DNA from 2 places in the Microbulbifer sp. A4B17 genome. Region 1 is predicted to be linked to the other one. Evidence: predicted binding sites of a transcription regulator. Region 1 holds the regulator's gene; the other holds the start of a gene.

Region 1 (15,280 bases):
CAGGTGATGAAGCCATAACCCCGTGCGTTATTAAACCACTTCACTGTACCTGTAACGCGATCACTCATTGAGAAAACCTCATTATTGTTATTGCGCCTACCTCTTTTACCTCACTGCTCAATTCGGCAAGAGGGGCAAACGCCACCCCATTGTTAACAAACTGCTCCATGCAGAATGCTATCTTGCTTAATCCGATGAGCATATACTCAAAGGACGTACCCTGATTCTTAGATAAAACAGCGCCAGTGTCTAGTTTTCTATGTGAAATAAATACTACGTTTTTCCCAATATGCGTAATTAACCGTCAAAATCTCCAAAGGCGCTCAATTATAAACTAATCATTTGTACCTTATTGCACTCCCATTCCTCAACTGTCTAACGCGGCCTCTCTCGTAAATGAAGGGATATCGGCGATATGTAATGTTGAAGTTGGGAATGCACAGGATGCTCCATATCCTTCGATTATCTTAAGAATCGTTAGCAGAACATCTTGTTTTACCTCGTGATAACGTACCCAGTCAGTAGTTCGCGTAAAGGTATATACAAAGAAGTCCAAAGATGAGGAAGCAAAACTATTAAAATTAACAATTAGCGTACGATTAGAATCGATTTCAGGATGTTCCTGTAACATATTTTTAACATCTGCCACTATTGCCGCCATATGATGGGCGTCTTCATATCGAATACCAATAGTTTCGAAAATTCTCCGGTTTAACATACGGGAAGGATTTTCTACTGCTATTTGGGTGAAGATCCCATTGGGGACATAAACCGGACGCATATCAAAAGTGCGGATTCTAGTCAGCCTCCAACCGATATCCTCAACGGTCCCTTCAATTTCCTTATCGGGGGAGCGAATCCAATCACCCACCGCAAAAGGCCGATCGAGGTAGATCATCAGGCCGCCGAAGAAATTTGCCAGCAGATCCTTGGCAGCAAAGCCCACAGCCAATCCGCCGATACCACCAAACGCCAAAACACCGCTGACGCTATAACCCAGGAATTGCATGACCACGATTCCCGCTGTGATCACAATTGAGGCCCGAACCAGCTTGCCGATGGCCCTGACCGTCGTGGCATCCATCGGCTTGCCCATATAGCGAGGGTCACACAAGTTGTGCTCCACGCTGTGGGAGAACCGCCAGGCGAACCACGCCATCACCAGAATCAGGCCAATTTCCCGTGCCGGTGCAGCCAAAGAGAATATCTCTGCTCCCGTTGCATCCCCGGCACGCTGTGCAGCAACGGTCAAACCCAGCAACCAGATTAAAACCTGCCCCGGGGGGGAGAGCGCTCCCACTAATGCATCATCCCAGGGGTTCACTGTCTTTTCGGCACGAACTGCCATTCGCTGCACAAACCGGCTAAAAAGCCAGGCTGCCAAGCCAGAGGCAAGCACGATTAGGAAAACTGAAACTATCCAGACCCGATTCTCACCGAGCCAGGACAACAGCATGCTCTCAACGGATTCCACTCGAACCCCTCCGTTTTAACCAACAGTCCGCAATATCCGCATGAAACACCTATGCCACAGGGAACGGATTACAGCAATTTATCTCAGCGCATTATTGAAGCTAACCAGTCCCGGGTTCTGTGCCAACGCGCACTCTTTTCAAGTTCCTCCCAGGAGCCAATCACCGGCCTGCCACTCATCGCCGACAACCGATGAGTAGATTCAGGCCTAGGCACAAAGGTATCCAGTGCCGCCAGAGCCTCAAATGTGCCTATCCGATTGTTACATACGATGCCCATATCGCAACCGGCCTCCAGAGCGGCGCGAATCCTATCGCCATAACCTCCGGCCGCCCCTGCCCCTTCCATCGACAGATCATCGCTGAAAATCACCCCGGCAAACCCCAGTTGTCGCCGCAATACATCCTGCAACCAATAGCGGGAAAAACCGACCGGTTGGCTATCGATATTGACGAACCGAATATGAGCCGGCATCACAGCAGTCAGTTCCTGGGTGCCGATGCAGTCAATAAAGGGGAGTGCATCAGTTTCCAAAACCTGCTCTAAAGAGCGCTTATCCTCTGGCAACTCAACATGGCTGTCTTCCAGTACATGGCCATGACCTGGAAAGTGCTTGCCAGTAGTAGCCATCCCTGCTTCGCGCATCCCCTGAATAAACGGGCGGGCCAGAGCGGTTAACCTGGCCGGATCGGGGCTAAAACTACGATCACCAATCACCCGGCTGTGACTGTCATCCGCATCCAGAACCGGGGCAAAACTAAAGTCCACCCCCACTGCAAGCAACTCCGACGCCAGCAGCCAGCCCACATCCTGCAATTGCTCACCACTGGCCACAGAGCCTAGGGCCTGCATGGATGGTATCCGCGTAAAATCATCGCGAAACCGCTGAACCCTGCCACCCTCCTGATCCGCAGCCAACAGGATTTCCGGGCGCACAGCACGGATCGACTTCACCAGTTGAATGAGCTGCTGGCGGTCACGGTAGTTGCGGGCAAAGAAGATAAGCCCTCCCACCAGCGGGTGCCTGAGCAGCTCGCAGTCTTCATCGGTAAGTTCAAGCCCCTCGATATCCACCATTACGGGTCCGAGTGGTAGAGACATATAAAATTCCTTATCGCTTTATGAGCACACTCAATGATTTTCCACCTTCAGCATGGCTGAAGCCGCCGGCACCAATCGCTCAAGGGTCTGGCTGAGCGTACTGTCGGCGCCAAAATCTTCCTGCAGGATAGCCTCAATGGCATCGTGGCTCGACAGTGTAAAAATGGTCGCACCCAGCATAAAATAAAGGCGCCAGTAGAAAGTTTCCGGGTCTAAGCCCGGCAGAGCTTCGGCCAGTAGTCCGGCAAATCGGCGATAGGTATCGCCATATCGGGATACGATGAATCGGCGCAGGTGCCCTTGAAACTGGGTATATGCTAACCCCAAGAGGCGCATAAATCGCTGCGGATCCTTCCCCTCCAGCCCCAGGCTTCCGAGCCCAACCCGATAGAGACATTCAATCAGCTCCTCCACCCCCAAGGGCTGCCCCAGGGCAAGGCGACGATCAAGCTCTGCTTCCAACGCACAGGTAAAAGGTGTTAAAAAGCGCTCAAATACCGCCTGTATCAATTCCTTTTTAGAACCGAAGTGATAGTTAACCGCTGCCAGATTGACGCCGGCTGTGCTGGTGATTGTTCTCAATGAGGTCTCAGTAAAACCCCGTTCAGCAAACAGCACTTCCGCTGCGTCGAGTATCCGGCTGACCGTATCTGCTTGGCTCATAAGTCTCAAACTACCATTTAAAACATACGTTTAATCGACGCCAGAGTAGCACATTCTCACCGTCGCAGAGTCAGCTCGGCAAGAGTCCAACAGACGAGACTCAAGAGCAAAAATAACAGGGAAAAGTATGAGTGGCGGTAAGATCAGTACCCAGGGAATTGATCTCCCGCCAACTTAGACAGGCATCCTACTCCCACCAGCCGTCTCAACCCTCTGCAGTGAAAGCGGCGCAAACAAGCATCATTCTGAAAAAATCTTTAGTACTTTAATTTTCTCCTGGAGCAATTAATCTTTCACCTGCATATATTTCATTATCAAAGCCGCAGCCTCATCTACACTATCAACAACATGAAAGAGATCGAGATCGCCGGCATCGATACAGTCGCGTTCCAAAACGGTATTCACCAACCAATCGTAAAGCCCGCTCCAGTAGTGCTTACCCACCAGCACAATAGGAAAACGCCGCACTTTCTGTGTTTGCACCAGGGTAAGCGCTTCAAACAGCTCATCCAGGGTGCCATATCCCCCGGGAAGCCCGACGAATCCGAGCGCGTGTTTTACAAACATAAATTTCCGCACAAAAAAGTAACGGAAATTCAAACTGATATCCTGATATGGATTTGCCGCCTGCTCAAAAGGCAGCTCTATATTTAATCCAATCGATGTGCCCGGCTGCCCAAAGGCCCCTCGGTTACAGGCCTCCATCAGTCCCGGCCCACCACCGGTGATCACGGGAATACCTTCCGCTGCAAGAAGCTCCCCCAGTTTAACGCCCTGCTTATACTCGGCGCTGTCTTCTGTGAACCTAGCCCCTCCAAATACTGTCACAGCGCCACCCAAGGCTATCAGTCGCTCAATTCCATCAACCAGTTCAGACTGAATACGAAGCACTCTCCAGGCTTCCTGCATTTTTGCATCCAACATTATTTTTCCCTCATTGTCAGTTCCTTCAACGTTTTCTTGTCTCCTTACTTTCTCCCTCAATGTAGCAGCTCACAAAGGCTAAAACCTGAGGATTGCACGAACAATAAATCTGTATATAATTCCAGCAACTGTATATAAATACAGAAAACTAGGTAAATCTATGACCAATCTCACCGCTCGTCAGTCCCAGGTTCTCGACCTGATCAAGTCCTACCTGGATGAAACAGGCTACCCACCAACACGGGCAGAAATTGCCCAGGAGCTCGGCTTCCGCTCGCCCAATGCCGCCGAGGAACACCTGAAAGCGCTCGCCAGAAAAGGCGCCATTGAGATGGTTGCCGGCGCCTCCCGAGGCATACGAATACCCGATCACCAATCCGGCCTGCCAATTGTAGGAAGGGTTGCTGCGGGGAACCCGATCCTCGCCAATGAACATATTGAAGATTATTGCGACTTGCCCGCGAGCTTCTTCCATCCACCCGCAGACTACTTGCTTAGAGTGCACGGCATGAGTATGCGAGATGCAGGTATTCTCGACGGAGATTTACTGGCGGTACAAAAGACCGAACAGGTGCGTAACGGCCAAATCGTAGTTGCCCGTATCGATGACGAAGTCACCGTGAAACGCTTTCGTCGCAAAGGGAACCAGGCAACCGTTCAGCTGCTTCCTGAAAATGATGACTTTGAATTAATTCAAGTCGATATGAGAGATAAGAACTTTGTTATTGAGGGATTGGCGGTAGGGGTGATCCGCCAGACACCTTGAGCATATCCTCAAAACAATAACAGCGGCCATTGGCCGCTGTTATTAAAACCCGTGGTAATGCTGGTATTAGTGGATAGTATGATTTACCGGCATCAACTCGTCTTCTTCTTCGAAGTAACCTGCTTCAAGATCGTCCAGATTTTGTACAGCTTCAATACCCGCTTCCAACATGGCTCGGGCCACAGCAACCTTATTCTTTCGCAGAAACTGAAGACTTTCTGCAGAAAAAGAAATGCTCACCAAAGGGTCCTCCTTATGGCCAGCACGACGCAAGGCTACATCGCCATTAGCCAGCTCGATAATTTCAAAAGTTTCGGAGGACATTCGCTTTTCCTTCACGGCACAACAGTTTGCGCCCAGTGTACCACAGGCTCGCGAAAAGTTTCATTCGCTCGTTTTATGGGGGGTTCTTCAGCACTCATCCAAATGAGCGCGCTGCCTCACCACCAACTCGTTCAAGCAGCGATGCCATTCGAACAGCAGCTCTTTGGACAAGGGTGCAAATTCCGGCTTGGCAACATCACTGTACAACGGGATTAAATTTGCCTGCTGTTTTTTATCACCCGCAACCACAGATATTTTCTGCTGTTCTTTCCAGGCGTGGAGCATATGAAACAGCCAGCTTTGTGGGTCGCTAACCAAGCCAGATAACTCATTAGCCTCCGCGCTGGCCCTTCCCTGCCCCCTTAGCGCATCAATAATTAACTGCGGGGACTCCGGCTCAAATTCGAGCTGAAGCTGAGTCGCCTGTTCCGCAAGAAAGGCCCGGTAGGCTTTGCACAGCTGCATCAAGGCAGCCTCCTCCAGCGCATCGCGCTGAAGGGGCATATCCCATGGCTGCTGCAGCAACAGCTGGCTCTTGCGCAGAGCCGAAGTGACATGAATCGTATAAGGGTTAGTCATTATCTACTTCTTTGCCGCCGTTTTTTTAGCCGCAGGCTTCTTGCGCTTGGCGGCAGTGCTCTTGGTAGAAGCCTCTACTTTCCAACCACCATCGCGATAAAAAGCACGCCAACCAGTAGCCTTGCCCTCTTCCTCAGACTGAACATATTGCTCCTGAGTTTTGCGACTGAAACGAACCACGGTATCCCGCCCGCTGTCATCCTGTGTCGGTGCAGAAAACAGGAAGCTGTACTTTGGATCTATCTCGCTCTGATGAGGAAGCAATTCTTTGACCAAGGGAGCACGAGTCTCACGGTTTTTCGGGAACTGACTGGCAGCCAGGAATAGGCCAGAGGCACCATCGCGCAGGATATAGTGATCCTCCACTTTGATACATGCCAGTTCAGGCATGGGAACCGGATCCATTTTTGGTGGCGCCGGCTGCCCATTTTTCAATAACTTACGGGTGTTTTTACAGTCTTCGTTAGTACAACCAAAGTACTTGCCGAAGCGGCCCGACTTCAACTGCATATCACTGCCACACTTATCGCACTCGATGATAGGGCCGTCATAGCCTTTGATTTTAAAAGTGCCCTGCTCTATCTCGTAGCCGTTGCAATCCGGGTTATTGCCACAAATATGCAATTTGCGCTGTTCATCCAGCAGGTAGCTATCCATGGCTGTGCCGCACTTGCCGCAGCGGCGCTTCTCCCGCAGCAATCTGGATTCAGCTTCCTCATCTTTATCCGCATCGACCGCTTCATCGCCTGAAACCAGATTCATGGTATTGGTACAGCGCTCTTTAGGCGGCAGCGCGTATCCGGAACAACCCAGGAATACCCCAGTGGAGCCGGTGCGGATCTGCATGTGGCGGCCACACTTGGTGCACTCGATATCGGTATCTGTCGGCGTATTGCGACGCATTCCCGCGTCAGCAGATTGCGCTTTTTCCAGGCGCCCGGAAAAGTCCAGGTAAAACTCATCGAGCAGTTGCTTCCAACCTTTATCACCGTCGGCAACCGCATCCAGGGATTCCTCCAGGTTTGCGGTAAATCCGTAATCCATCAGGTTCTTGAAGCTTTCACTGAGGCGGTCGGTAACAATATCTCCCATTTTCTCTGCATAAAAACGGCGGTTCTCCAGCCGCACATAACCACGATCCTGAATCGTGGAAATAATGGAAGCGTAGGTGGATGGGCGACCGATGCCGCGCTTCTCCAATTCCTTAACCAGAGCCGCTTCACTAAACCGCGCCGGCGGCTTGGTAAAGTGCTGTTTGGGGTCAAGTTGCTGTAGGGACAGCTTGTCGCCAACCTTCACATCTGGAAGCACCAGGTCTTCATCTTTCTTACCGCTGGGTGGCGCTACTTTCAGAAAGCCATCGAAGCGAATCACACGGCCCCGCGCACGCAGCTCAAAGTCACCGGCGCTGACCACAATGGAAGAAGAAGTGAACTGGGCGGGGGTCATCTGGCAGGCGACGAATTGCTGCCAAATCAGGTTGTACAATCTCTCTGCGTCCCGCTCAACACCGGACAACATATTCGGGGCGATACGCACATCGGACGGGCGGATAGCTTCGTGCGCTTCTTGAGCACCCTCTTTGCTGCTATAGCTATTAGGGCTTTCCGGCAAATACTTATCGCCGTAATTCTCGGCGATATAGTCCCGCACCGATTCCACAGCCTCTTTACTGAGGTTGGTAGAGTCGGTACGCATATAGGTGATATGGCCAGCTTCATATAAACGCTGGGCCAGGGTCATGGTTTTCTTCACACTGAAGCCGAGACGATTACTGGCCGCCTGCTGCAGGGTGGAGGTAATAAATGGTGCGCTGGGTTTGGAGCTGGTTGGCTTGTCGTCACGGGCGGAAACAACAAACTCACTGGACTGAAGCTGCTTGGCAGCACTCATCGCCAGCTCTTCGTTGGTAGGACGGAAGGCCTCACCAGCCTGCTTCTTCACCTCGAGGCGCAGCTTGGCAGCCTTTGCCGTCGCAGTATCGGCAAACAGAGTCCAGTACTCTTCCGGGATAAACGCGCGAATTTCCCGCTCCCGCTCAACCACTAGGCGAACCGCGACGGACTGTACACGCCCCGCTGACAAGCCCCTGGCAACTTTCTCCCACAGGAGCGGGGATACCATGTAGCCCACGATCCGATCGAGGAAGCGGCGCGCTTGCTGGGCGTTTACGCGATTAATATTCAATCGGCCGGGATCTTTAAAGGCCTCCTGAATCGCAGACTTAGTAATCTCGTTAAACACCACACGGCGATAGCGATCGTTATCGCCGCCAATTGCCTCGCGCAAATGCCAGGCAATCGCCTCTCCCTCGCGATCCAAGTCCGTTGCGAGATAGATATGGTCGGCGCCTTCGGCGAGCTTTTGCAATTCGCTCACCACTTTCTCTTTACCCGGCAAAATCTCGTAGTGGGCCTGCCACTCGTGATCCGGGTCGATCCCCATGCGTTTAATCAGCTGATCGCGGTTTTTCTTCCGCTTGTAAGCCTCTTTCGCCTCGGGGGAAAGCTTGCGTGTTTCCGCCGCACGACGCGCGCGCTCTTTTGCGTCAACCGGTTGTTTATTGCCCCCACCAGTGGGCAAATCGCGAATATGGCCGACACTGGACTTCACAACAAAGTCCTTGCCGAGATATTTATTGATGGTTTTCGCTTTGGCCGGTGATTCGACGATGACCAGTGATTTACCCATAAGCCTTTGATTTCAAATGAAAATTTACTACTGTTGCAGGTCTTTCAAGCCCTCTTATCGGGCTTGTGCTGCGCGAATATATAAGCCTCACTTCAAGCGCGGTCAAGCAAAGCTGACAATTTTCCACTCTCAGTCATCAAAATTAGCACTGGTCAGTCTGCCGAAATGCGACTTAGTAGACGCTCTTTTACACCACTATTGGAGTGCTCAGGACAGCTCCTCACTCGCCGGATGGGAGCTGACTTTTCGAATGGCTTCCTCTATTAAAGGAGTGTACTCATCCAGTGACTTCATAAGTTTCTGGAAGGCCTGATTACCACCGGACTCCGGCCATTGAATCCCGAGACCTACCGGGGTTGCAGTTATGGCACAGGCATCCCGCGGCAATGTTTCCAACATCTGGCGCAAATACTTCCACGCCTCTTGCGGCGCTGGCTGACCATCTGCCCAATCCCAAACACCAGAAAAATTCAGTTCGTGGTCAATTCTTTGCTTGTCCAGAACCCAGCCTACTCTCAGATCTTTGCGGTTCTGCCAGCGTTGATAGTAGACAGCTGCAGTACCATCACCCAAAGCCGCAGGCAGTGCTTGGATTTGTACAGTAATGCCAGCCTGGGCCGCCCGACTGCGCAGGTCCGCAAGACGGCTGTCACGCGCATTGGGTTTTAGCCACATCACCGGACCCAACACCAGCGCGATGGCAAACCCGATGATAATCACCGGCAACCAATCAGACATAACCACACCTCATCAGTGGAAAAAAGTGACTATTGTGCGGTGTTCCGCGTGATCTATGTCAATCGGTTTTTTTTACGGTAGACTCAAAATAGGTGTCACAAGGGTGTTTTTCACATTCAATAAAAGGGATAGGAGCAGGTTAACTATGGCGAAATACCAACACATCCTCGTGGGCTTGGACCTCTCAAAAGAGTCTTCCCAGGTGCTCGAAAGAGCTGCAGAAATGGCCGAGGCGTTTGGTGCGGAGTTGAGCTTACTGCATGCCATTGAGCCCCTGACTTTTGCCTACGGCGGCGATATCCCGATGGACCTTTCCGAGGTACAGGAGCAGCTGCAGTCCCAGGCCAAGGAACAACTTCAGAGAGCAGCCGACCAGCTAAATATCCCCTCCGATCGCCAGCATGTAATCCTCGGCCAGCCATCTACTGAGATTCACCGAATGGCCAAAGATATTGAGGCAGATCTGATAATTATCGGCAGCCACGGTCGACACGGCCTGGCGCTACTACTCGGCTCTACCGCAAATGGCGTCCTCCATGGAGCCAAATGCGATGTTCTGGCAATTCGAGTGCATATGGACGACGAATAACCCGGCTGAGATAGAGGGGAAGAGGCGTTAATTGCAACTTCCCCCAGTCTCTTACTCGTCACCTCCCTCCAGTTCTGACCAGCGCTCAAATGCCTCTTCAAGCTGAGCTTGTTTTTCCGTAAGGGTATTCAGTTTGGACTGCACCAGCTGCTGTTCCTGCTGATAAAAACCGGGGTCAGCAACCTCTTGCTCTATATCCCCAATCTCTTCTTCCAGAGTCTCAATTAAGATGGGAAGGCTATCCAGCTCTCTCTGCAGCTTATAGCTCAGTTTCTTTTTCTTCGCCGGAGCCTCCTCCTGAAGCTTCTCTTTCGGTTTACTGGCCGCAGGCTTTGCTTCTTTCAGCTCTGCAACAAAGCTGCCCCCTTGGCGTACAAAATCACCATAGCCACCAACGTATTCGCGAATGCGACCATCACCTTCAAATGCGAGACATGATCCCACCACATTATCCAGGAAGGCGCGGTCGTGACTCACCAGCAAAACAGTGCCGCCGAAGTCGAGCAGTAACTGCTCAAGCAGTTCCAGAGTTTCTACATCCAGATCATTGGTGGGTTCATCGAGCACTAAAATATTGGCGGGCTGGCTAAACAATTTTGCCAGCAAGGCGCGATTTCTCTCTCCACCACTCAAGGCACTGACCTTTGTGCGAGCTTTGACGCCACTAAAAAGAAAATCTGCCAGATAAGACATTACATGGCGACTCTTTCCGCCAATAGTCACGGAGTCGCGACCTTCAGCGACATTATCGAGCACGGTTAAATCGGGATTCAGCTGGTCCCGGCGCTGATCGAAATAAGCCACTTGCTGCTTGGTCCCCAGGCGAACATTTCCCTCCTGGGACTTTAACTCTCCCAGCAGCAACTTGATCAAAGTGCTTTTACCGACACCGTTGGGGCCGATTAAACCGACCCGATCTCCGCGCATCAGCGTGAATGACAAATCTCTAATCAGCGGCTGTTCATCGGGATAGGCGAAAGTGACCCCCTTCAACTCAGCGACCAGCTTGCCGGACATCTCACCACTATCCAGGGCCATCTTGGCAATCCCCTGCTGGGTCCGGCGCGCCTCCCTCTGGCGCCGCAGCGCTTGAAGCGCTCTTACCCGCCCTTCATTGCGAGTCCGGCGCGCCTTGATCCCCTGGCGAATCCAGGTTTCCTCCTGCGCCAACTTCTTATCAAACAGGGCCTCATTTTTTGCCTCTTCTTCGAGAAGCTTCTCCTTTTCTTCCTGGTAACGATCAAATTTACAGCGAAAGGTCCGCAAGTATCCGCGATCCAGGTCCCAGACACTGGTGGCCAGGCGTTGCGCCAGAGCACGATCATGACTCACAAACAAAAGGGCGCCGCGATAGCTGGCAAGGAAATTCTCCAGCCACTCTACCGCAGTAATATCCAAGTGGTTGGTGGGTTCATCGAGAATCAGCAGATCCGGCTCCACCACCAGTGCACGAGCCAGAGCCGCACGACGCTGCCAACCACCGGAGAGGTCGGCAACTCTTTCGTCCGCATTGAGCCCCAAACGATCCAAAACACTGTCTACTTTTGGCAACAATTCCCAACCGTGAGCCAATTCGATTCTGGCCTGAAGATCCGCTGTTGGGGACTCCCGGTACGCCGACAAAACAGCGCCGATGTCACCCAACCCCTTCGCCACATATGCGTAGACAGAGTCGGTACAATCGGCGGGCAATTCCTGCTCCAATACCGCCTGAACCATACCGCTGGCACGAACAATCTCGCCGCTATCTGCGTCAATTTGCCCGGCAATAAGGCGCAACAGGCTGGATTTTCCCTCCCCATTCCGCCCCACCAGGCATATACGATCTCCACGCTCAACTTTTGCGCTGACATTATCTGCCAGTACCTGGGTCCCGTAACGAAGACTGACCCCATCCAATAGAAGCAACATAAATAGGCACTACAATTATCAAACCCGAACCTCATTCCCGCTGATGAAAGAAGCGAAGTTGGCTCTTTCGGGTTCTGTGAAAAATCAGCTATTTTACGCGTTTTTACCGTATAGTCAGTCATAGCTGGAAACACATGTCCAACTGAGGTAATTGAGATGTCAGCTGACGCAAAAGGAATCGCGCTTCTTTCCGCCCTAATCATCGCCTATCTCTTTGGAGCTCTGCCCGTATATGGACAACCAGTTCAGGCAACCCTTAAGGCACCGGAGGTGTCCGAAAGTGATCGTGCAGCACAGAGACAAAAGTTGCACCAGTCCCGGCAGGCGATCAAAAACAAGGACCGACGGCACCTGCGGACGCTCAAAGCTGAACTGAAAGATTATCCACTTGCCGCTTATATTGACTATTGGGAGCTCAGTGAAAAACTGCACCAATTACCTTTAGAAGAAATTGATCAATTTTTAGAAAACAATAGAGGCACAGCCATCGGCGATTGGATGATGGTCAGGTTGCTGCGTCAACTCGGCAGCCAGAAGAAATATGCGACTTTCCTGCGCTATTACCAACCTGAACAGTACAGTCGCGCCTCTCTCCGCTGCTACTACGCCGATGCCCTATCGCGACGGGACGGTTTCCAGGGAGAAACTCAGAAGCTGATATCAGAACTCTGGCTTGTCGGGCGATCCCAAGTTGAGGAGTGTGATCCGGTTTTTGCCCGGTGGATGAAGAGCGGAGGCCTGACCCAAGAACTCGCCTGGAAGCGACACCTGCTGGCAGTCGAGGAGGGCAACCTCGATTTGGCACGTTATATCGCCAAAAAAATGACTCCAGCCCTAGCACAGAAAGCCAAACTTTTGCGATCGATTCATCGCAACCCACAGAATCTCCTCACCCACTCCCAGTTCGCCTACAACCCACTGGAGTATCGCGATATTGTGTTGCACGGCCTACACCAGCTGGCAAAAAAGGACGCCGTCAAAGCTGAAACTGCCTGGCATCGCTATCAGGCCAGTTATCTTTTTTCCGATGCCCAGCAGGAAGCCATGTTCAAGCATTTGGCGCGACAATTTGCCCGCCAGGATAATATGCAGCGACTGCAGCAACTGGTTGAACATCACACAGTGACAGACGGCCGCACCATCGAGTGGCTCGCCAGGCAATCCCTGCGCGAGTTAAATTGGCAGCAGGTCGCCTTCTGGATTGACCGTTTGCCGGAAGACAAGCAGCAACTCGACCGCTGGATCTACTGGAAGGCCCGCTGTCTGGAGGAGCTGTACGGCAAAGGAAGCTCGGAAGCTTCTTCTCACCTCTATCGCAAAGCCGCTCGCAACCGCAGTTACTACGGCTTCCTCGCAGCGGACACTTTAGGGCAGCAATACAGTTTTGAGCACCGGCCAGCGCCAATCACCCCAATCCAGGTGCAGGATATGGCCAAGCGTCCCGAATTGCAGAGAGCTCGCGAATTACAGGCGATAGGGGAACTTTTCCACGCTCGCAGGGAATGGAGTTATGCCACGCGGACCATGGACCACCAGGAATTGCTGGCAGCCGGAAAGGTCGCCAGCGCCTGGGGCTGGTACCATAAATCAATTCAATCGGTGCTTGCGGCTGACTACCTTGACGACCTGGAACTGCGCTTCCCTCTCGCATTTTCCGATATTGTTCAAGATGTCAGTAAACAGGTCGGCGCTCAGAGTTCCGCACTGGAACCTTACTTAATTTACGCCGTGGCACGCCAGGAGAGCCACTTCAGCCACGATGCAAAATCGAGCTCCGGCGCCCTGGGATTAATGCAACTTCTTCCATCCACAGCAAAAGCTACAGCGCGTAGAGCAGGCGTACGCTACCGTCGCAGCTGGGATCTGTTGAGCCCCAGTACCAATATCGCACTGGGCAGTTTCTACTTAAGCACTTTGCTCAACCGCTTTGACAACAACCGCTTTCTAGCGGCCGCCGCCTATAATGCTGGACCAACCCGCGTGGCGAGGTGGCTAAAAGAGACTCGCAAGCAGCTGCCATATGATGTGTGGATTGAAACTATCCCGTTTAGCGAGACTCGTAACTATGTGCAAAATGTACTCGCCTACTCGGTAATTTACGCCTACCGAAGTGGTACAAAACTACAAATGCTGCGGGAGAGCGAGGCTGCGAGCCGGCTGTGAGTTAAAGCCGCGCTTCCAGCCAGTCTTGCAACTGCTCCCGGTCAAACGGCCAGGAGCAGACATCCTCAGGGTCTCCCAGGCCAATCACCGGTATACGGATCGAAAAGCGCTCCATCAGTGCTTCGTCCTCAGCGATATCCACCTCGCGAAGGCGCAGATTAAATTTTTCCAATACGGGCCAAATTTCAATTTTGGCTTTTTCGCACAACCCGCAACCTAAAGTAGTGTAGAGTAAAAGCTCTCTCATATTGCTCACCCAATAAAACCCTGATTAGTGCCCCAGAGGTACCCGGCAGCGCCCAACACTAAAACAGTGACCAACAACCAGACTTTGCCTTTGGCCTTTGGCTTATCTTCCACCTCTTCCTCTGGCAAACTGCTGGGTTGTATTGCGTGAGGAACTGTAACCGCTTCCCCTGGAAGGGATGGTGCACTGCGCATCTCGAACTCCGGTAAAGCCGGGCGTACGGCCGTACGGTTATTATCATCAGCCGGACCTACAATCGAAAAACTTAAAGTATCGAATCGAAGCTCATCCCCTCTGCGCACCCGGCTCTCGCTCACTTTTCTATTATTGACAAAAGTCCCATTTGCCGAACCCAGGTCAATAACAAACAGCAGACCCTCTCTTACCTCAAGACGGGCATGACGGCGAGAAAGGTGAGAAAGGGAAAAAGTAATGTCGCACTCATCAGAACGCCCTACTACTGCGCTTTCCTTCACTGGGAATACCTTTCCCGCAATAGCCCGGTGATTGGCCCGCAGCGCCCAGGCAATACCTTTGCTGGATGTTGCCCTGGGGGAATCAGATTTAAGCTTAGTAACCTTGGGATCGATCACCTGAAGTAAACGGCTGCCCACTTTGATCTGATCGTTTATTTTTAATTGGCAGGGAGTACCAGTTGACTTGCCGTTTAGCAGTATACGGGCCGCACCCGATAAATTGTGCAGAGTAAGAGTATCGCCATCAACTGCGATTTTCAGATGCGACTTCGCAATGGAATCATCCGCGATACACAAGTCGCTACTCTGTGCCCGCCCCACAGTTACTCCCGGAGATACCAGCCAGACGCTCTGACCGAGATCATTTACATCACAAAGTTTGAGCATCGAAGCCGCTCCTAAAGCCATAAAGGACGTGTAAAAATTGTCCGATTATTGAAGACAGTGAGCTTAACTAATGTTAAAAAGCAGCCGAAACGCTCACTTTTACTGGTAAAGTTGAGTTTATCATGGGCAATATCATTAGCGTGTGATTCGGTTTGCAGCTTAAAATGCCCCAAAGGTCTAGTATTTAACACATTGAGTTCAGCGATGACCTAACTTAAGCGATCGGCAACCCGAGTAAGCCGAAAGCG
Region 2 (15,280 bases), 2.3 Mb from region 1:
AGAACTCTGGCGCTCTTGAGCCAGCTTCTCCTTCAGCTCTTTTTCTTTGCGCGCCTTCTCTTGCTGTTCTTTCTCGCGGCGGGCCTTTTCTGCCTGCGCTTTGCGATCTGCTTCGGCTTTTGCCTTGCGTTTCTTTTCCGCCTCGAGTTTTTTCTTCTGCTCCAGGGCTGCACGGCGCTTACGTTCGACCTCAGCCTTGCGTTTTTGCTCCGCTTCGCGCTCAGCACGCTGTTTTATTTTATCGACCTTTTTCGGCAGTTTCTTCTTCGGTGTTGCCGCTTCAATAGTCACCAGCTTTGCCTGCACAAACTTTGGCATCGGTTTGTGCTCGGGCATACTGCTGGCTTCCCAGCCGTAGGTCATGGCAGCTATCAGCGCCCCGTGCAAAACGAGGCTGATGATAATCGCCAATGCATAAAAGCCTTTATTCACCGGCACCCTACCCCTGAGGTGGCTCTGTCACCAGGCCGACGCTGGGCGCTCCCGCCTGCTGCAGTTCGGTCATGGCATTGACGATCAGGCCATAGCGAGCCTCGGTGTCACCCCACACCAAAACCGGGGTTCCCGGCTTTTGGCGCAATACCTTAGCGACCGTTTGTTTAATTTCTTCGAGCGACTTGGCGCTCTGCTCGTCAGTCCCCAGATTCAGGTAATAGGTGCCATCGGAACGCACAGAAATAATCAGCGGCTCCTCATCGGTTTCCTCCATCGGCGCCGAGGGCGCATTTGGAAGGTCGACTTTGACCCCCTGCATCAACAATGGTGCCGTGACCATAAAGACAATCAACAGCACCAGCATTACGTCAATGTAGGGCACCACATTGATCTCGGAGACCAGCTTCTTCTTGGTTCCTTTGCGAAACACACTCATAGGGCTCGCCTACTCACTACTCAGCCGGAATGCACTTTGCGGTGCAGGATAGAGGAAAACTCCTCGGCGAAAGTTTCGTAGCTGGACAACAGCGACTCCGCCTTGGCGGAATAGCGGTTAAAAGCCATCACCGCAGGAATTGCTGCGAACAAACCCATAGCAGTAGCCACCAACGCCTCACTGATACCGGGTGCGACCGTGGCAATGGTGGCCTGGTGCATGGTGGCGAGGCCACGGAAGGAATTCATAATCCCCCACACGGTGCCAAACAGGCCGATATAGGGACTGACAGAGCCTACGGTTGCCAGGAACGGCAGGTTCATTTCCACCTTTTCCTGCTCTCGGGACATAGCCACACGCATGGCCCGTTCAGTGCCTTCCATTACCGCTTCGGGGCCACTGCTGCCTTGCTGGCGCAGGCGGGTAAACTCGGTAAAACCAGCGCGAAAAAGGGATTCAACACCATCGGTCCGGCCTTTTTCTGCGCGCTCGTTACCTTCGCGGAAGAGTTTGTTCAGGTCGGCACCGGACCAAAAGCGACGTTCGAAATTGTTCAGGGAGCGCTTGGCCTGGGACAGGTAGAGTCCGCGCTGGATAATCATGACCCAGGACACCACAGAGGCCAGTAACAGCAGCAGCATTACTAACTGTACCAACAGGCTGGCGTTCTGGATTAGCCCCCAAAGAGAAAGTTGTTCACCGGCGTTCATCTTCTTAAATAACTGCCTTTAATGCTGAATAAATAGGTTCCGGCAGGGCACAGGGCCTGCGGCTGTCGTCAGCGACACAAGCAACTTTGACCACGCCTTCGCAAATTAGCTCATCGCCGCGCCAGATTTTTTGTTCAAAAGTCACTGCGGCCCGCCCCAGTTTGCCAATCGAGGCCGTAGCGCGCAATGCATCATCGAGGAGAGCTGACCTTCGATACTGGATCTCAGCGGAGTGCACCACCAGCAACAGCCCCTGTTCCGGCATCGCCGGCTTATCATACCCGAGGGAGCGCAGCAGTTCTGTGCGCGCGCGCTCCATATACTTCAAATAATTCACGTAATAGACGATACCGCCCGCGTCGGTATCTTCTATATAAACTCGCAGCGGAATACTGAAAACTTCCTTCACTCCATCCTCTCTCACTACTTATTATCGGGCTTCGGCAGGCCGAAGTGTTCATAAGCCAGGCCAGTTGCCACTCGCCCCCGCGGTGTGCGGGCGATATAACCCTGCTGAATCAGGTAGGGCTCCAACACATCTTCCAGGGTATCCCGCTCCTCACTGACCGCTGCAGCGAGACTGTCCACTCCCACCGGTCCACCATCGAACTTCTCGATCATGGCCAATAGCATACGGCGATCCAACTGGTCGAAGCCACGGGAATCCACATTGAGCATATTGAGGGCTGCATCGGCAATGGCGGAATCTACGGCACCATCACCTTTAACTTCCGCGTAGTCACGCACACGGCGCAATAAGCGGTTGGCAATTCGGGGAGTACCGCGGGCTCGACGGGCAACTTCCAAGGCACCGCCCTCATCCATATCCACCCCCATCAAACCGGCTGAGCGGCGCACGATACTGGTGAGATCCTCGACGTTATAGAACTCAAGGCGCTGGACAATGCCGAAGCGATCCCTCAGTGGCGAGGTGAGCAGACCCGCCCTTGTGGTAGCCCCCACCAGGGTAAAGGGTGGCAGGTCGAGCTTGATAGAGCGCGCCGCTGGCCCTTCGCCGATCATAATATCCAGCTGGTAGTCTTCCATCGCTGGATACAGGACCTCTTCCACATGGGGGCTGAGGCGGTGGATCTCATCGATAAACAGCACATCCCCCGGTTCCAGATTGGTCATTAATGCCGCCAGGTCGCCAGCTTTTTCCAGTACCGGGCCTGAGGTGGTCTTAATGGCCACCCCCATTTCGGCGGCGATAATATTTGCCAGGGTGGTTTTCCCCAGTCCCGGCGGGCCGAATACCAGGGTGTGATCCAGGGCCTCTTTGCGCAACTTGGCGGCCTGAATAAAAATCTCCATCTGTTCCCGCACCACCGGCTGACCCACATAATCGTCCAGGGTTTTGGGGCGCACAGCGCGGTCGTACTGCTCTTCCTGGCCCGAGGGGCCCGCAGGTCCCGGTGCCACCAAACGGTCGGCTTCAATCATTGCAACAACTCCAGGGCACTCAGATTAAGCGGGGGCCATTCCCTTAAGGGCCAGGCGAATCAAGGCCGCACTATCGGCACCCGGCTGCTCCTTGCTGGCCCGGGCCACCATTTTACTGGCTTCAGAGGGCTTGTAGCCCAGAGCAGCCAAAGCGCTCTCCGCCTCGCCGGTGTGATCCACCTTGGGTTCGGCAGCTGCGGCCATCAGAGGGATATCATTGGCGTCGCCAAAGTCCGGGGTCAATTTATCCCGCAACTCTACGATCAGGCGCTCAGCGGTCTTTTTACCCACACCGGGAACCTTAACCAGCGCCGCTACATTATCCTCCGACACACAACGGGCCAGGGCCGTACCGTCCAGCCCGGATAAAATAGCCAGGGCCATCTTGGGGCCTACTCCACTTACCTTGATCAAGGTCCGAAACAGTTTGCGATCCCCATCGCGGATAAAGCCATACAGCTGCTGGGCGGTTTCGGATACCGCCAAATGGGTGTGCAGCTGCACCGACTGGCCCAGGGCTGGCAGTTCGAAAATCGTGGTCATGGGTGCGAGTACTTCATAACCTACTCCCTGTACATCCACCAGTAACAGGGGGGGCTGCACAGCGGCCAGAGTACCAGTCAATCTTCCAATCATGTGTTATTCCAGGTTTATTTTGTCTGCGCCCTACATAGGAGCCAATTCTATCAGCCGATCACACACTGAGACGGCCACGACGAAAACGACTGCGCGCTCCGCCAGCGGTAACTACCAGAGTCTGCTCGGTATGCATATGGCACAGTGCCACGGCGAGTGCATCGGCGGCATCCTCTTGTGGCGATGCCGGCAGGGACAGCAGTGTTTTAACCATATGCTGTACCTGCAATTTATCCGCAGCACCGTTACCGACCACCGCCTGCTTCACTTTGCGGGCTTCATACTCAGCTACTTCCAGACCAATGTTTGCCCCAGCCACAATAGCTGCCCCCCGGGCCTGGCCCAGTTTCAGGGCGGAGCCGGCGCTCTTGGACATAAAGACATTTTCAATCGCCATCTGGGCTGGACGGTATTGTTGAGCGATTTGGCTCACAGCATCAAAAATCAGTTTGAGGCGCTCTGGCAGGGGTCCCTCTGGAATGCGAATCACTCCACTGGCCACATAGCGGGCCTTGCCCCGCTCCACATCGATAATTCCATAGCCCGTTTTTCGCGAGCCGGGGTCAATACCCAGGATTCGGGTCAAAAGGCAGCTCTCCAAATATCTGTATGTTTATATAGTGGTGGGAGTGTCCCAAGGCGGGCAGGTAGCGTCAAGGGAAGGAGTGTAAGAAGGGTCTGAAAAGATAAAAACCAGAGGCGGGACTGAGCCCACCTCCAGTTGAGGAGCGGACCTTAGCCCAACTCCTCCATCACCTCTGCCGGGATATCCGCATTGGTGTAAACATTTTGCACATCGTCCAGGTCTTCCAGCATCTCGATCAGAGCGAGCACTTTTTCAGCACCGTCTTTATCGAGCGGAATGGTAGTGGACGGAATCATGGCAATTTCAGCATTGTCCGGCTTAAAACCGGCTGCAACCAAGGCGTCCTTGACCGTCAGGTAGTCCTGGAATTCAGTGGTAACTTCAACGCTGCCGTCATCGTTGGATTCGATATCCTCAGCTCCGGCTTCGAGGGCCGCTTCCATCAAAGTATCTTCATCCACACCGGTCTCGTAATACATCTGACCTTTGCGGGTGAACAGGTAGCTCACCGAGCCGTCGGTACCCAGGTTGCCACCGCGCTTGGTAAAAGCGTGGCGCACTTCAGCAACGGTGCGGTTGCGGTTGTCTGTGAGGCACTCCACTAAAACCGCTACACCGCCAACGCCGTAGCCTTCGTAAACTACGGCTTCATAGTTTTCACCCTCAGCATTGCCGGCGCCACGGGCGATGGCCTTGTCGATGGTGTCGCGCTTCATATTGGCACCCAGCGCCTTATCGATAGTGGCGCGCAGCGCTGGGTTATCGTCCGGGTTTGGACCCGATTTGGCGGCTACCGTCAGCTCGCGAATGATCTTGGTAAAGACCTTGCCCCGCTTGGCATCCTGAGCTGCTTTGCGGTGCTTAATATTGGCCCATTTACTATGTCCGGCCATTTTCCGTCTCTCTTCAGTCAGTGCGTAGGATGGGCCAAAGAGCGAAGCGAATCGCCCATCACCACGATTGGATGGGCCCGCTTCGCTCGGCCCATCGGGGAAAAATCAGCTGATTTTTTCTTCTTTTTGTCGCAGGCGAATGCTCAGCTCACGCAGCTGTTTCGCATCCACAGCACCCGGGGCATCTGTCATCACACAGGCAGCGCTCTGGGTTTTCGGGAAAGCGATCACATCGCGAATAGAATCGCTACCGGTCATCAGCATCACCAGGCGATCCAGACCAAAGGCCAGGCCACCATGGGGCGGAGCACCGTATTTGAGTGCATCCAGCAGGAAGCCGAACTTCTCGCGCTGCTCTTGTGCATCGATACCCAGGATGCGGAATACCGCTTCCTGCATCAACTGGTCGTGGATACGAACAGAACCACCACCCAACTCAGTGCCGTTAAGTACCATATCGTAAGCACGGGACAGAGCTTCGAGCGGATTCTTCTCCAGTTCTTCCGGAGTACAGGAAGGTGCAGTGAACGGGTGGTGCAACGCAGTCAGGCTGCCATCGTCATTTTCTTCAAACATCGGGAAGGCGACAACCCACAAAGGCGCCCACTCGCTGGTGTACAGATCCAAATCTTCACCCAGCTTGCAACGCAATGCACCCAGGGCTTCGGAGACAATCTTGGCCTTGTCCGAACCGAAGAAAAGAACATCACCGTCTTCCGCTTGCAGGCGATCGAGAATGGCTGCGCGGGTTTCAATCGGCAGGAATTTAACGATTGGCGACTGCAGACCATTTTCCAGGTCAGAGCGGTCGTTAACCTTGATATACGCCAGGCCCTTGGCACCATAAATACCGACAAACTTGCCGTAATCGTCCAGCTGCTTGCGGGTCAGTTTCTTACAACCGCCGGGTACCTTGATCGCGGCAACACGGCCTTTTGGATCGTTGGCAGGTCCGGAGAATACCTTGAAGTCCACCTCGGTCATCAGGTCCTTGATCTCTACCATCTCCAGCGGAATACGCAGGTCCGGCTTATCGGAGCCGTAGCGCAGCATTGCCTGGTAGTGGGTCATGCGCGGGAATTCACCCAGATCAACACCCTTCAACTCTTTAAACAGTTTACGAACCATATTCTCGGTGATCGACATGATTTCCTCTTCATTGAGGAAGGAGGTCTCAATATCGATCTGAGTAAATTCGGGCTGGCGATCAGCGCGTAAATCCTCATCGCGGAAACACTTGGCGATCTGGTAATAGCGATCGAAACCAGAAACCATCAGCAACTGCTTAAATAATTGCGGAGACTGCGGCAGGGCGAAGAATTTGCCCTCGTGGGTGCGGCTCGGCACCAGGTAATCCCGGGCACCCTCTGGAGTGGCGCGAGTCAGGATTGGAGTCTCGATATCGAGAAAACCGTGCTCATCCAGGTAATTGCGGATCGCGGTAGTCAGCTTGGAACGGAAATACAGGTTGTTCTGCATTTCGTTGCGACGCAGGTCCAGGTAGCGGTATTTCAAGCGGATATCTTCACCCACATCGGTGTGCTCATCCAGCTGGAAAGGCACTGTCTCAGCGGTATTCAGAATTTCCAGTTCGGTGCCGTAAACCTCTACTTCACCGGTCACCATATTGGGATTCACGGCCTCTGGGGCGCGGGCGCGCACACGACCTGTCACTTTAAGCACATATTCGCTGCGCACGCGATCGGCCATTTCGAAGTGCTCGGCCGCATCCGGGTCGAATACCACCTGAACAATGCCCTCTCGGTCGCGCAGGTCGATAAAAATCACTCCGCCGTGATCGCGGCGGCGGTCGACCCAGCCACAGAGGGTTACTACGCGGTCAATGTCCGCGGAACGAAGGACGCCACAGTAATCGCTGCGCATGGATGAAAATTCCCGTTATCGATAGGTAAAAGATTAGTTAGAGGGTACACCGCGCGGACAGCTCCGCACAGCTCGCCTAGGCCGTCTTTGCCGCCGCTGTGCCAGACTTGTCGCTTTTGGCCTTGCCGCTATTGGCTGAGTCACCGCCAGCGAGGTTTTTCTTGCTACCAGTTTTAAAGTCGGTCTCATACCAGCCGGCGCCCTTCAGGCGAAACCCAGCCGCTGAGATTTTCTTGCGCAGCTCGGCCTTCTCGCAAGCTGGACAGTCTTTGAGCGGGTCATCACTCATCCGCTGCAAAACTTCCATTTCATGGCCGCAGGCATTGCACTGGTATTCATAGATCGGCATTACACAGTACCTGGTGCTTAAAAAAAGGGGGAGAGAGTATACATGAGGCCTACAGAGGTAAGAAGCTGCACGGGTCTTTTCACTGGGTAAAGCGTCCCATAAAGGCGACTAAAGGCTAAAAAATGTAAAAAAAGCACTATTTTTCTAGTATTTCTCCGTGCGGCCGAACAAAAACTATATATACTTCCCCCATCACCCGCTGAGACACCCGCTACGGATGCAGCGCAGCGGGAGAAAAAACACACTTTTACCGGATATATACCGAACAACAAAGAAGGAAGTAAGCCATGGCTGTCTCCAAGAAAGCTGCTACCAAAAAGGCCCCGGCAAAGAAAGCTGCGGCCAAAGCTGCACCGGCCAAGAAAGTAAAAGCAATCAAGGAAAAGTACACCAAGACTCAAGTACTGAATCAGATTGCTGAGAACACCGAGCTGTCCCGCAAGCAGGTTCAATCTGTACTGGACGAGCTGAACGATATCATCGAAGGCCACATCAAGAAGCGCGCAATTGGCGAATTCACCCTGCCGGGCCTGATGAAAATCACCACCGTGAAAAAGCCAGCTAAGAAAGCTCGTAAAGGTATCAACCCCTTCACCGGTGAAGAGACTACCTTCAAGGCGAAGCCTGCCAGCATCCAGGTTAAAGTCCGCCCACTGAAGAAGCTGAAGGAAATGGCAGAGAACTAATACACTCTGTAAAACCTCAGCTTAAAAACCCCGCTTATGCGGGGTTTTTTATTCACCCTCTGTGAATAGATCCCAGAGCGGTACCCAGGCACCCATTAAACAGATACCCCGGTATAGCTAAAGGCAATCCGCTTCGGGGCAATACCGCCCCCAGGCAATATTTATTGCCCGGCGAATAGCGTAAAATAGCCTGCTTACCCGTAATAGAATCCATATAAGTCCTATGCGCGCATCTCGTTATCTCATTGCAACCCAAAAAGAAACTCCCAACGACGCAGTGGTAATCAGCCATCAGCTGATGCTGCGTGCCGGTATGATCCGTCGCCTGTCTTCAGGTCTCTACACCTGGCTGCCCACCGGGTTGCGGGTTTTGCGCAAGGTCGAGCGCATTGTTCGTGAAGAGATGGACCGTGCTGGCTCCCTGGAAGTATTGATGCCGGTCGTGCAGCCGGCAGAGCTTTGGGAAGAGTCCGGCCGCTGGCAGCAGTACGGCCCCGAACTCCTGCGCATCAAGGATCGCCACAACAATGACTTCTGTCTGGGCCCGACCCACGAGGAAGTCATCACCGACCTGATCCGCGGTGAAATCAATAGCTATAAGCAGTTGCCCGCCAACTTCTACCAGGTGCAGACTAAATTCCGCGATGAAATCCGTCCGCGCTTTGGCGTAATGCGCGCTCGCGAATTCACCATGAAGGATGCCTACTCCTTCCACGTGAACGAGGATTCCCTGCAGGAAACCTACGATATTATGCACGGTGCCTACTGCCGAATTTTTGAGCGCATCGGCCTGGACTACCGTCCGGTACTGGCAGACACCGGTTCAATCGGTGGTTCCAGCTCCCACGAATTCCACGTGCTGGCGCAGAGCGGCGAAGACGATATCGCCTTTTCCACAGAATCCCGCTACGCCGCCAATATCGAATTGGCTGAAGCGGTTGCCCCAGCTGGCGGGCGCCCTGCTCCGTCGCAGGAGATGCAGGAAGTTCATACGCCGAACCAAAAAACCATCGCCGATGTCAGCGAGTTTTTGAAAAGTGATCCCGCCCACTCAGTAAAAACCCTGATTGTTCTGGGCGAGTGTGAAGAGGGTGAAACCGCTCCATTAATTGCCCTGATACTGCGCGGCGATCACGAGCTGAACGAATTAAAGGCAGAGAAACTGGCTGGAATCGCCAGCCCCATTCAGTTCGCCCCAGAAGAGCGCATTGCCGAAGAACTCAGCTGCAACATTGGCTCCCTGGGCCCGGTGGGCATGAAGATCGAGACTGTTGTGGATCGCTCTGCGGCGCACCTGGCAGACTTTATCTGCGGCGCCAATCGCGATGACTACCACTTAACCGGTGTGAACTGGGGTCGCGATGTGGAATTGGGCCGCGTCGAAGACCTGCGTAATGTAGTGGCAGGCGACGCCAGCCCCGATGGCCAGGGCACCCTGGAAATCAAACGGGGTATCGAGGTCGGCCACATTTTCCAGTTGGGCGATAAGTACAGCCGCGCTATGAATGCCACAGTACTGGATGAAAACGGAAAAGAGCAGGTTATGTCCATGGGCTGCTATGGCATCGGCGTTTCCCGCATCGTTGCTGCAGCGATCGAACAAAACCACGATGACTCCGGCATTATCTGGCCAACTGCTATCGCACCTTTCCAGCTCGCCATTGTGCCGATCAATATGCACAAAAGCGATGTGGTAAGGGAGAAGTGCGAGCACCTGTATGAGTCCTTGTGTAGCAAAGGCATTGATGTACTGCTGATGGACGAAGCCAAAGCACGACTGGGCGCTATGCTCGCCGATGTGGAGCTGATCGGCATTCCCCATCGTATTGTTATCGGCGATCGAGGCCTGGAAAAAGGTGTCGTGGAATATAAAGGTCGCGGCGACGCGGAAAGCCAGGAGTTTGCCGTATCCCAGCTCGAAGAAGTGTTATTGGAAAAATTTAATCAATAATTGTCGAGCCGCCCGGTCTGCCCCCAAGCGGGCCGGGACCTCTCACGGCAAAAGTGCTTTTTATCGGCGGCGTCACAAAATCACGCTGCCCATTTTGCCGGGCTTTTCGTAGAATCACCCCATGATAAAAAAAGCCACCGCCCTCTTGTTGCTCTGCCTTACCTGCTGTGCCGCCCAGGCTCAAAGCAGTAGAGCCGAGATCGACCCGGAGTTGCGCCTCGCCCTGCAGGACGCAGTTACCCAGGCCGACAGCTTTGTGGACCGCTTCGATGCGGAAGTGTGGCTAATGTCTAAATCCCAGCCTCTGTCCCGCTATATCAAAGATCCCAAGCGGCGGATGCACGTACTGAAAGCCGTCCACCGGGAGGCAACTCGGGCCGGGCTGCGCCCGGAAATTGTATTGGCGGTTATCCAGATTGAGAGTGCTTTTGACCCCTATGCGATATCCCGCGTTGGCGCTCTGGGTATGATGCAGGTAATGCCATTCTGGAAAAATGAAATCGGTCGACCCGACGATAACCTGATCGATATGGACACCAACCTAAGGTACGGATGTACCATTCTTAAACACTACATCAAAAAAGCCAAAGGCAACCTGGCCAACGCCCTCGCCTATTACAATGGTAGCTACGGCCGCCATACTTATAGCAGCAAGGTCCTGGATGCCTGGGCCGAGCGCTGGAGATAAACGATGACCGCCGGCTACTTATTTTTCTCCGGCGGTGCATGCGCTCTTCTTTTATTGGCAGCAACCAAGGTTGCTATACATCATTACCGGCTTGTTGCCGGGCGCTGCTTATTGGCCCTGCTGATAGCCGTGATCTGCTATTTACTCTGGCCCATCCTGCCACAATTGAGTGGACCTACTGCGCTCTTGCTTAACTTGCCAATTACTCTGATTCCCGCAATTTTTTGGCTGTTTACTCACCTGTTATGCCGCGAGGAAGAGCCTTTTCCCCTGTGGGGCTGGATCCCGATTGGTATTACCCTGGTCATCGGCATAGTGGCCTACCACGCACCATTGCCATTAACGTCAGATCAGCAATCCCCACTATTTACCCTTTCGCAGCTACTCAAACTCGGTTTAATCAGCCTCGGCCTACTGACACTACAACGGCAGTTTCACCTGGACTTGGTCGCAGAGCGCCGACGCCTGCGCACAACCCTGCTTATCGCCGTCGGCGCCTATATGCTGGTGGTAATTGGCGCAGAATCTATCTTTGCCTACCGCCCGCTTCCCAACGGTGTACCGACACTGCACGCGCTATTTGCCAGCCTGTTGTCACTGGTGGCCTGCCTATGGTTGCTGGCCCTATCCCCCAGCGCTCTGGGAGAATCCCTGCCGCGCCCGAAGAGCAGCGAGCCAGAGGAGGAAGAACAGCCTTTAGCTCCGCCACCTGAACTGGATGAACAACAGCAAACCCAGCTGCAAAAATTACAGGAACATATGCACAACGGTGGTTATCGCCATACCGGACTCACCATCAGAGAGCTTGCGGAGCAGTTGGATATTCGCGAACATGTGCTGCGTGTGTTGATTAATCGCCACCTGGGTTATCGCAATTTTAACGAATACCTAAATCAGTTTCGTATCGATGAGGCCAGCAACCGGTTGGCAGATCCGGAGCAGGCCCATTTGCCAGTACTCACCATTGCTCTGGACATCGGCTATCGCTCCTTGAGCCCGTTTAACGCTGCTTTCAAGCGCCGTCACAGCCAAACTCCCACTGAGTACCGCCGGGAAAAGCTGCCCGCCTGAATCTCCTCTCCTGAAAGAATCCGTCAGCATTTTTTCATATTCCGTAAGCCCGCAAAGTAAAAGGCTCCCAGACTGGGAGCGCGGTGAAAGTGATTTTCCCGCTGCGTGCCCGGCTCACCGAGACCCGTTTTAACACCGGTGAGTCTCCCTTCAATAGAAGAATAATGATGGTGAGAATATGGATTTTTTAGTCGACATATCCCAGGACGGAGCCAAACATTTCCAGTTGAGTTTATTTCGCTATGTGCTGGCCGCTTCAGTAATGAGTATTTTGGCCGGCTGGCTATTTCGCACCTGGATGAACCGGCGCCGTATCCAAAAGCGTCGTGCCGAGTGGAAAGATATTCGGCGGGAGGTGAGTTATTCACTATTAACGGTGTGTATCTTTACCCTGGTAGGGGTTATTACTACCATGATGCACGATCTGGGAATGACCAAATTTTACTGGCAGTGGAGCGATTATCCACTCTGGTGGAGTATTGCCAGCCTGCCAGTAGTGATTTTGATCCACGACGCTTATTTTTACTGGACCCACCGAGGTATGCACCACCCCAAGGTGTTTAAACACTTCCACCGCCTGCACCATCAGTCCAGAACACCCACCCCCTGGACGGCATACAGTTTCTCTGTAGGTGAAGCGGTCCTGATGGGCGCTTTCTCTCCCCTGATTGCCCTGATACTGCCGCTTAATCCAACTATTTGGTTCACCTTTTTATTTATCAGCATCTTCCGCAACGCCATGCTGCACACTGGCCGCGAGTTCCATCCCCGCAGCTGGGTCGACGGCCCTATGGACAGGCTCACCACCACGACTCACCACGACTTGCACCACCAGCGCTTCCAGGGCAACTACGGCTTTTACTTCACTTGGTGGGATCGCTGGATGGGCACAGAATTTAAGGACTACAAGCAAGTCTTCCGGCAAGCAGTGGATGGGCAATTACACGGGGGAGAAAAAGAGGTGGAAATAGACAACAGCGCAGCAGAAGGCGTAAAAGCTCACGCTTAACCCACTCAAATTACTTAAATGGGTGCCGGGGTTCCCCCGGCTCCTTTCCGCTAGCTGTAACAACCGTGTTAATGGCCATGTTGCAAAGGCAACCAGCGGGATTCTCGGTAACAGTAAAGTCCCCAGATCACAAAGACGACTTCGATAGCAAAAAGCACTAAATTGCGCTGGTCAAAACCACTGATAAATAACATTCCGTAGAGGCGCCCAAGAGCGAAGCCGATATAGGCAATAGACATCGCAGCGTAAGCAACCCTGCGGTGCGGGCGCATAGCCAAAGCCACCAGTAGAATCACCGCGATGGCCAACATAAACCCGCCATAAGTGGCCATAAACTCGGGCATGGCTTCGGGGGTATCAAATGAAAAATCCACTTCATTCGCAAGGCTCTGCGGTTTAAACAGGGCCCAGAGGCCAATAGAAGCAAAAATCAATAGATTGAGTGTCAAGTAGACTCTTCCCAAATATTTCAATCGATTCTCCCCTCTAATTTCTGTTACTCACCCCTATACAAGGGGAACACCGCTTTGGAGTACTGTCACAGTATATATGAGCCACACCCCGCCATACGCCGGAACAATTCACCAATTTGGTACAAAGCGATGGATTTATCAATATTTTCTTGCTGGCAAACTGAGAATGTCTTTCCATAATTAGAATCCACAGCGCAACTCCGACCCACTCCAAAATAAGGGCCGCGCTTTTGAATACCACTACCTTCCTCAAGTCATTGGCGAAAGAGCCCCTGCTGTATTTTATTGCGATCGCCCTAATCCTATTGGGATTGGGAGAAATCCTGGAACCGCCTGCACAAGAGATTGTTATCAGCGAGGGGCGCGTCGAACATCTACGTTCGGTTTTTGAGCGCAAGTGGCACAGGTACCCCTCAGATAGCGAGCTGGAGCAACTTATTGAGAATTACCTAAGAGAGGAAATACTTTACAGGGAAGCGCTTGCCCTGGGATTAGCCGAGAACGACACGGTAATCCGCCGCCTACAAATGAAAATGGAACTTACGGCACGTAATTTCGCTGACACTCAAGGCCCAGGCGATCAAGTATTGGAGAAATTCCTTCAAGGCCAGGCCGATAAATACCAGCTTCCCCCCACCCTATCTTTCCAACAACGATTTTTCTCAGTGGATCTGGCCTCATCAGATTCACGTGATTTTAACGACTTACTCATGCAGCTAAACAGCGGTCAGGCTTCACCAATGATTGGAGACTCAACCCTACTGCCAGCTGCTTTTATCGGCACTTCAGAGCCACGAATAGACAGGTAATTTGGGCTGGGATTTTCCGCTCAATTGTCCAAGCTGCCTATTGGCAAGTGGAGTGGTCCAGTCCGCTCGACCTTCGGCAATCACCTGGTCCTCCTTGAGGAAATCAAGTCCACCCAGCTACCGGCATTGGCTGAAATACGCAGCCGCGTACTAAATGATTGGCAATCCCAGGCGCAAAAGAAGATTCTGCAGGAGCAGTATCTCCAGTACCGTAAAAACTACGAGGTCACTGTCCACAAGCCGGATAACTTCTCAGCCGAGGTTGCCGTCAAGTGATGCACATCCGGCCACTCCTGTTCATTCTGCTCCTCAGCTTTACTCCAATACTATCTGCCCACGAACTGCGCCCGGCTTACCTGGGCATCACTCAAGTTGATGCACAGTTATTTAAAGTACTTTGGCGATTGCCCGCACAAGGCGATCTTCGCCTCGCTCTGAATGCCCATTTGGACCAAGCTGCCTCCCCCCCTAAGCCAACCCAGAGCGCAAATAAGTAAGGGCTACTACACAGAGCACTGGACCATCCATCACCCCAGGGAGCTACAACAGCTATCTATTCATATCAATGGCCTACAGAGCACTATGACCGATGCGCTAGTGCGGATCTCCTGGTTAGATGGGCGTGAGCAAGTTATCCGACTGACACCAGACCAGCCAGAATGGACCCTTGACCAACCCACCAGCGAGCTCCAAGTCGCTCAAACTTACTTTGTGCTGGGCGTTGAACATATTCTTTTCGGTGTCGATCACTTGTTGTTCGTTTTGGCCCTGATCTTGCTCAAACAAAGCCTTCGCCAGCTGATCGGCACTATCACTGCTTTCACTATCGCCCACAGTATTACCTTAGCAGCTGCCGTACTGGGCTATATCCATCTGCCATCAGCGCCAGTGGAGGCGATTATCGCCCTCAGTATTTTACTGGCAGCCAGAGAGTCTGTACGCCAGAGGCATGGTGTTTTCAGTTTGACCAGTCGCTACCCATGGGCAATTGCCTTTGCTTTTGGACTTTTACACGGTTTGGGTTTTGCCGGTGTACTGGGCGAAATTGGGCTTCCCCAGGCATTACTGACTTTTAATCTCGGTGTGGAAGTGGGGCAATTAGTATTTATCTCTGCTGTTCTTGCAGCAATCAACTTGTATCAAAAGTTCCTTAAACACTGGCCAGGGTATGCCATTCGGAACCGCGAACAATACTCTTTCGGGGAAGGTGGAGGTATCGGA

Evidence for each region. Region 1 encodes LexA, which represses DNA repair genes until DNA is damaged. Its sites were predicted from a motif close to ACTGTNTNTANANACAGT; they were not measured.
Region 2: a site for LexA is predicted at 4,265-4,282, ahead of ruvC (crossover junction endodeoxyribonuclease RuvC). Genes of this name have one in related genera too.

The regions. Positions count from the first base shown of each region.
Region 1 covers NZ_CP029064.1:3,128,139-3,143,418, forward strand. The annotation lists gene BTJ40_RS13920 (cold-shock protein) at 1-68, opposite strand, end outside; gene BTJ40_RS13925 (mechanosensitive ion channel family protein) at 368-1,456, opposite strand; gene nagZ (beta-N-acetylhexosaminidase) at 1,558-2,574, opposite strand; gene BTJ40_RS13935 (TetR/AcrR family transcriptional regulator) at 2,605-3,237, opposite strand; gene BTJ40_RS13940 (TIGR00730 family Rossman fold protein) at 3,523-4,161, opposite strand; gene lexA (transcriptional repressor LexA) at 4,322-4,927, shown strand; gene BTJ40_RS13950 (hypothetical protein) at 4,994-5,251, opposite strand; gene BTJ40_RS13955 (DUF6586 family protein) at 5,339-5,830, opposite strand; gene topA (type I DNA topoisomerase) at 5,834-8,521, opposite strand; gene BTJ40_RS13965 (hypothetical protein) at 8,729-9,259, opposite strand; gene BTJ40_RS13970 (universal stress protein) at 9,405-9,848, shown strand; gene BTJ40_RS13975 (ATP-binding cassette domain-containing protein) at 9,900-11,759, opposite strand; gene BTJ40_RS13980 (transglycosylase SLT domain-containing protein) at 11,916-13,922, shown strand; gene BTJ40_RS13985 (glutaredoxin family protein) at 13,924-14,169, opposite strand; gene BTJ40_RS13990 (FHA domain-containing protein) at 14,175-15,032, opposite strand.
Region 2 covers NZ_CP029064.1:799,994-815,273, reverse strand. The annotation lists gene tolA (cell envelope integrity protein TolA) at 1-432, opposite strand, end outside; gene tolR (protein TolR) at 440-871, opposite strand; gene tolQ (protein TolQ) at 892-1,581, opposite strand; gene ybgC (tol-pal system-associated acyl-CoA thioesterase) at 1,586-1,990, opposite strand; gene ruvB (Holliday junction branch migration DNA helicase RuvB) at 2,005-3,024, opposite strand; gene ruvA (Holliday junction branch migration protein RuvA) at 3,049-3,660, opposite strand; gene ruvC (crossover junction endodeoxyribonuclease RuvC) at 3,719-4,246, opposite strand; gene BTJ40_RS03660 (YebC/PmpR family DNA-binding transcriptional regulator) at 4,396-5,139, opposite strand; gene aspS (aspartate--tRNA ligase) at 5,245-7,023, opposite strand; gene BTJ40_RS03650 (FmdB family zinc ribbon protein) at 7,100-7,372, opposite strand; gene BTJ40_RS03645 (HU family DNA-binding protein) at 7,660-8,058, shown strand; gene BTJ40_RS03640 (proline--tRNA ligase) at 8,282-10,009, shown strand; gene BTJ40_RS03635 (lytic transglycosylase domain-containing protein) at 10,131-10,697, shown strand; gene BTJ40_RS03630 (helix-turn-helix transcriptional regulator) at 10,701-11,768, shown strand; gene BTJ40_RS03625 (sterol desaturase family protein) at 11,947-12,777, shown strand; gene BTJ40_RS03620 (DUF4345 family protein) at 12,846-13,250, opposite strand; gene BTJ40_RS03615 (hypothetical protein) at 13,481-14,059, shown strand; gene BTJ40_RS03610 (peptidylprolyl isomerase) at 14,084-14,335, shown strand; gene BTJ40_RS03605 (HupE/UreJ family protein) at 14,498-15,280, shown strand, end outside.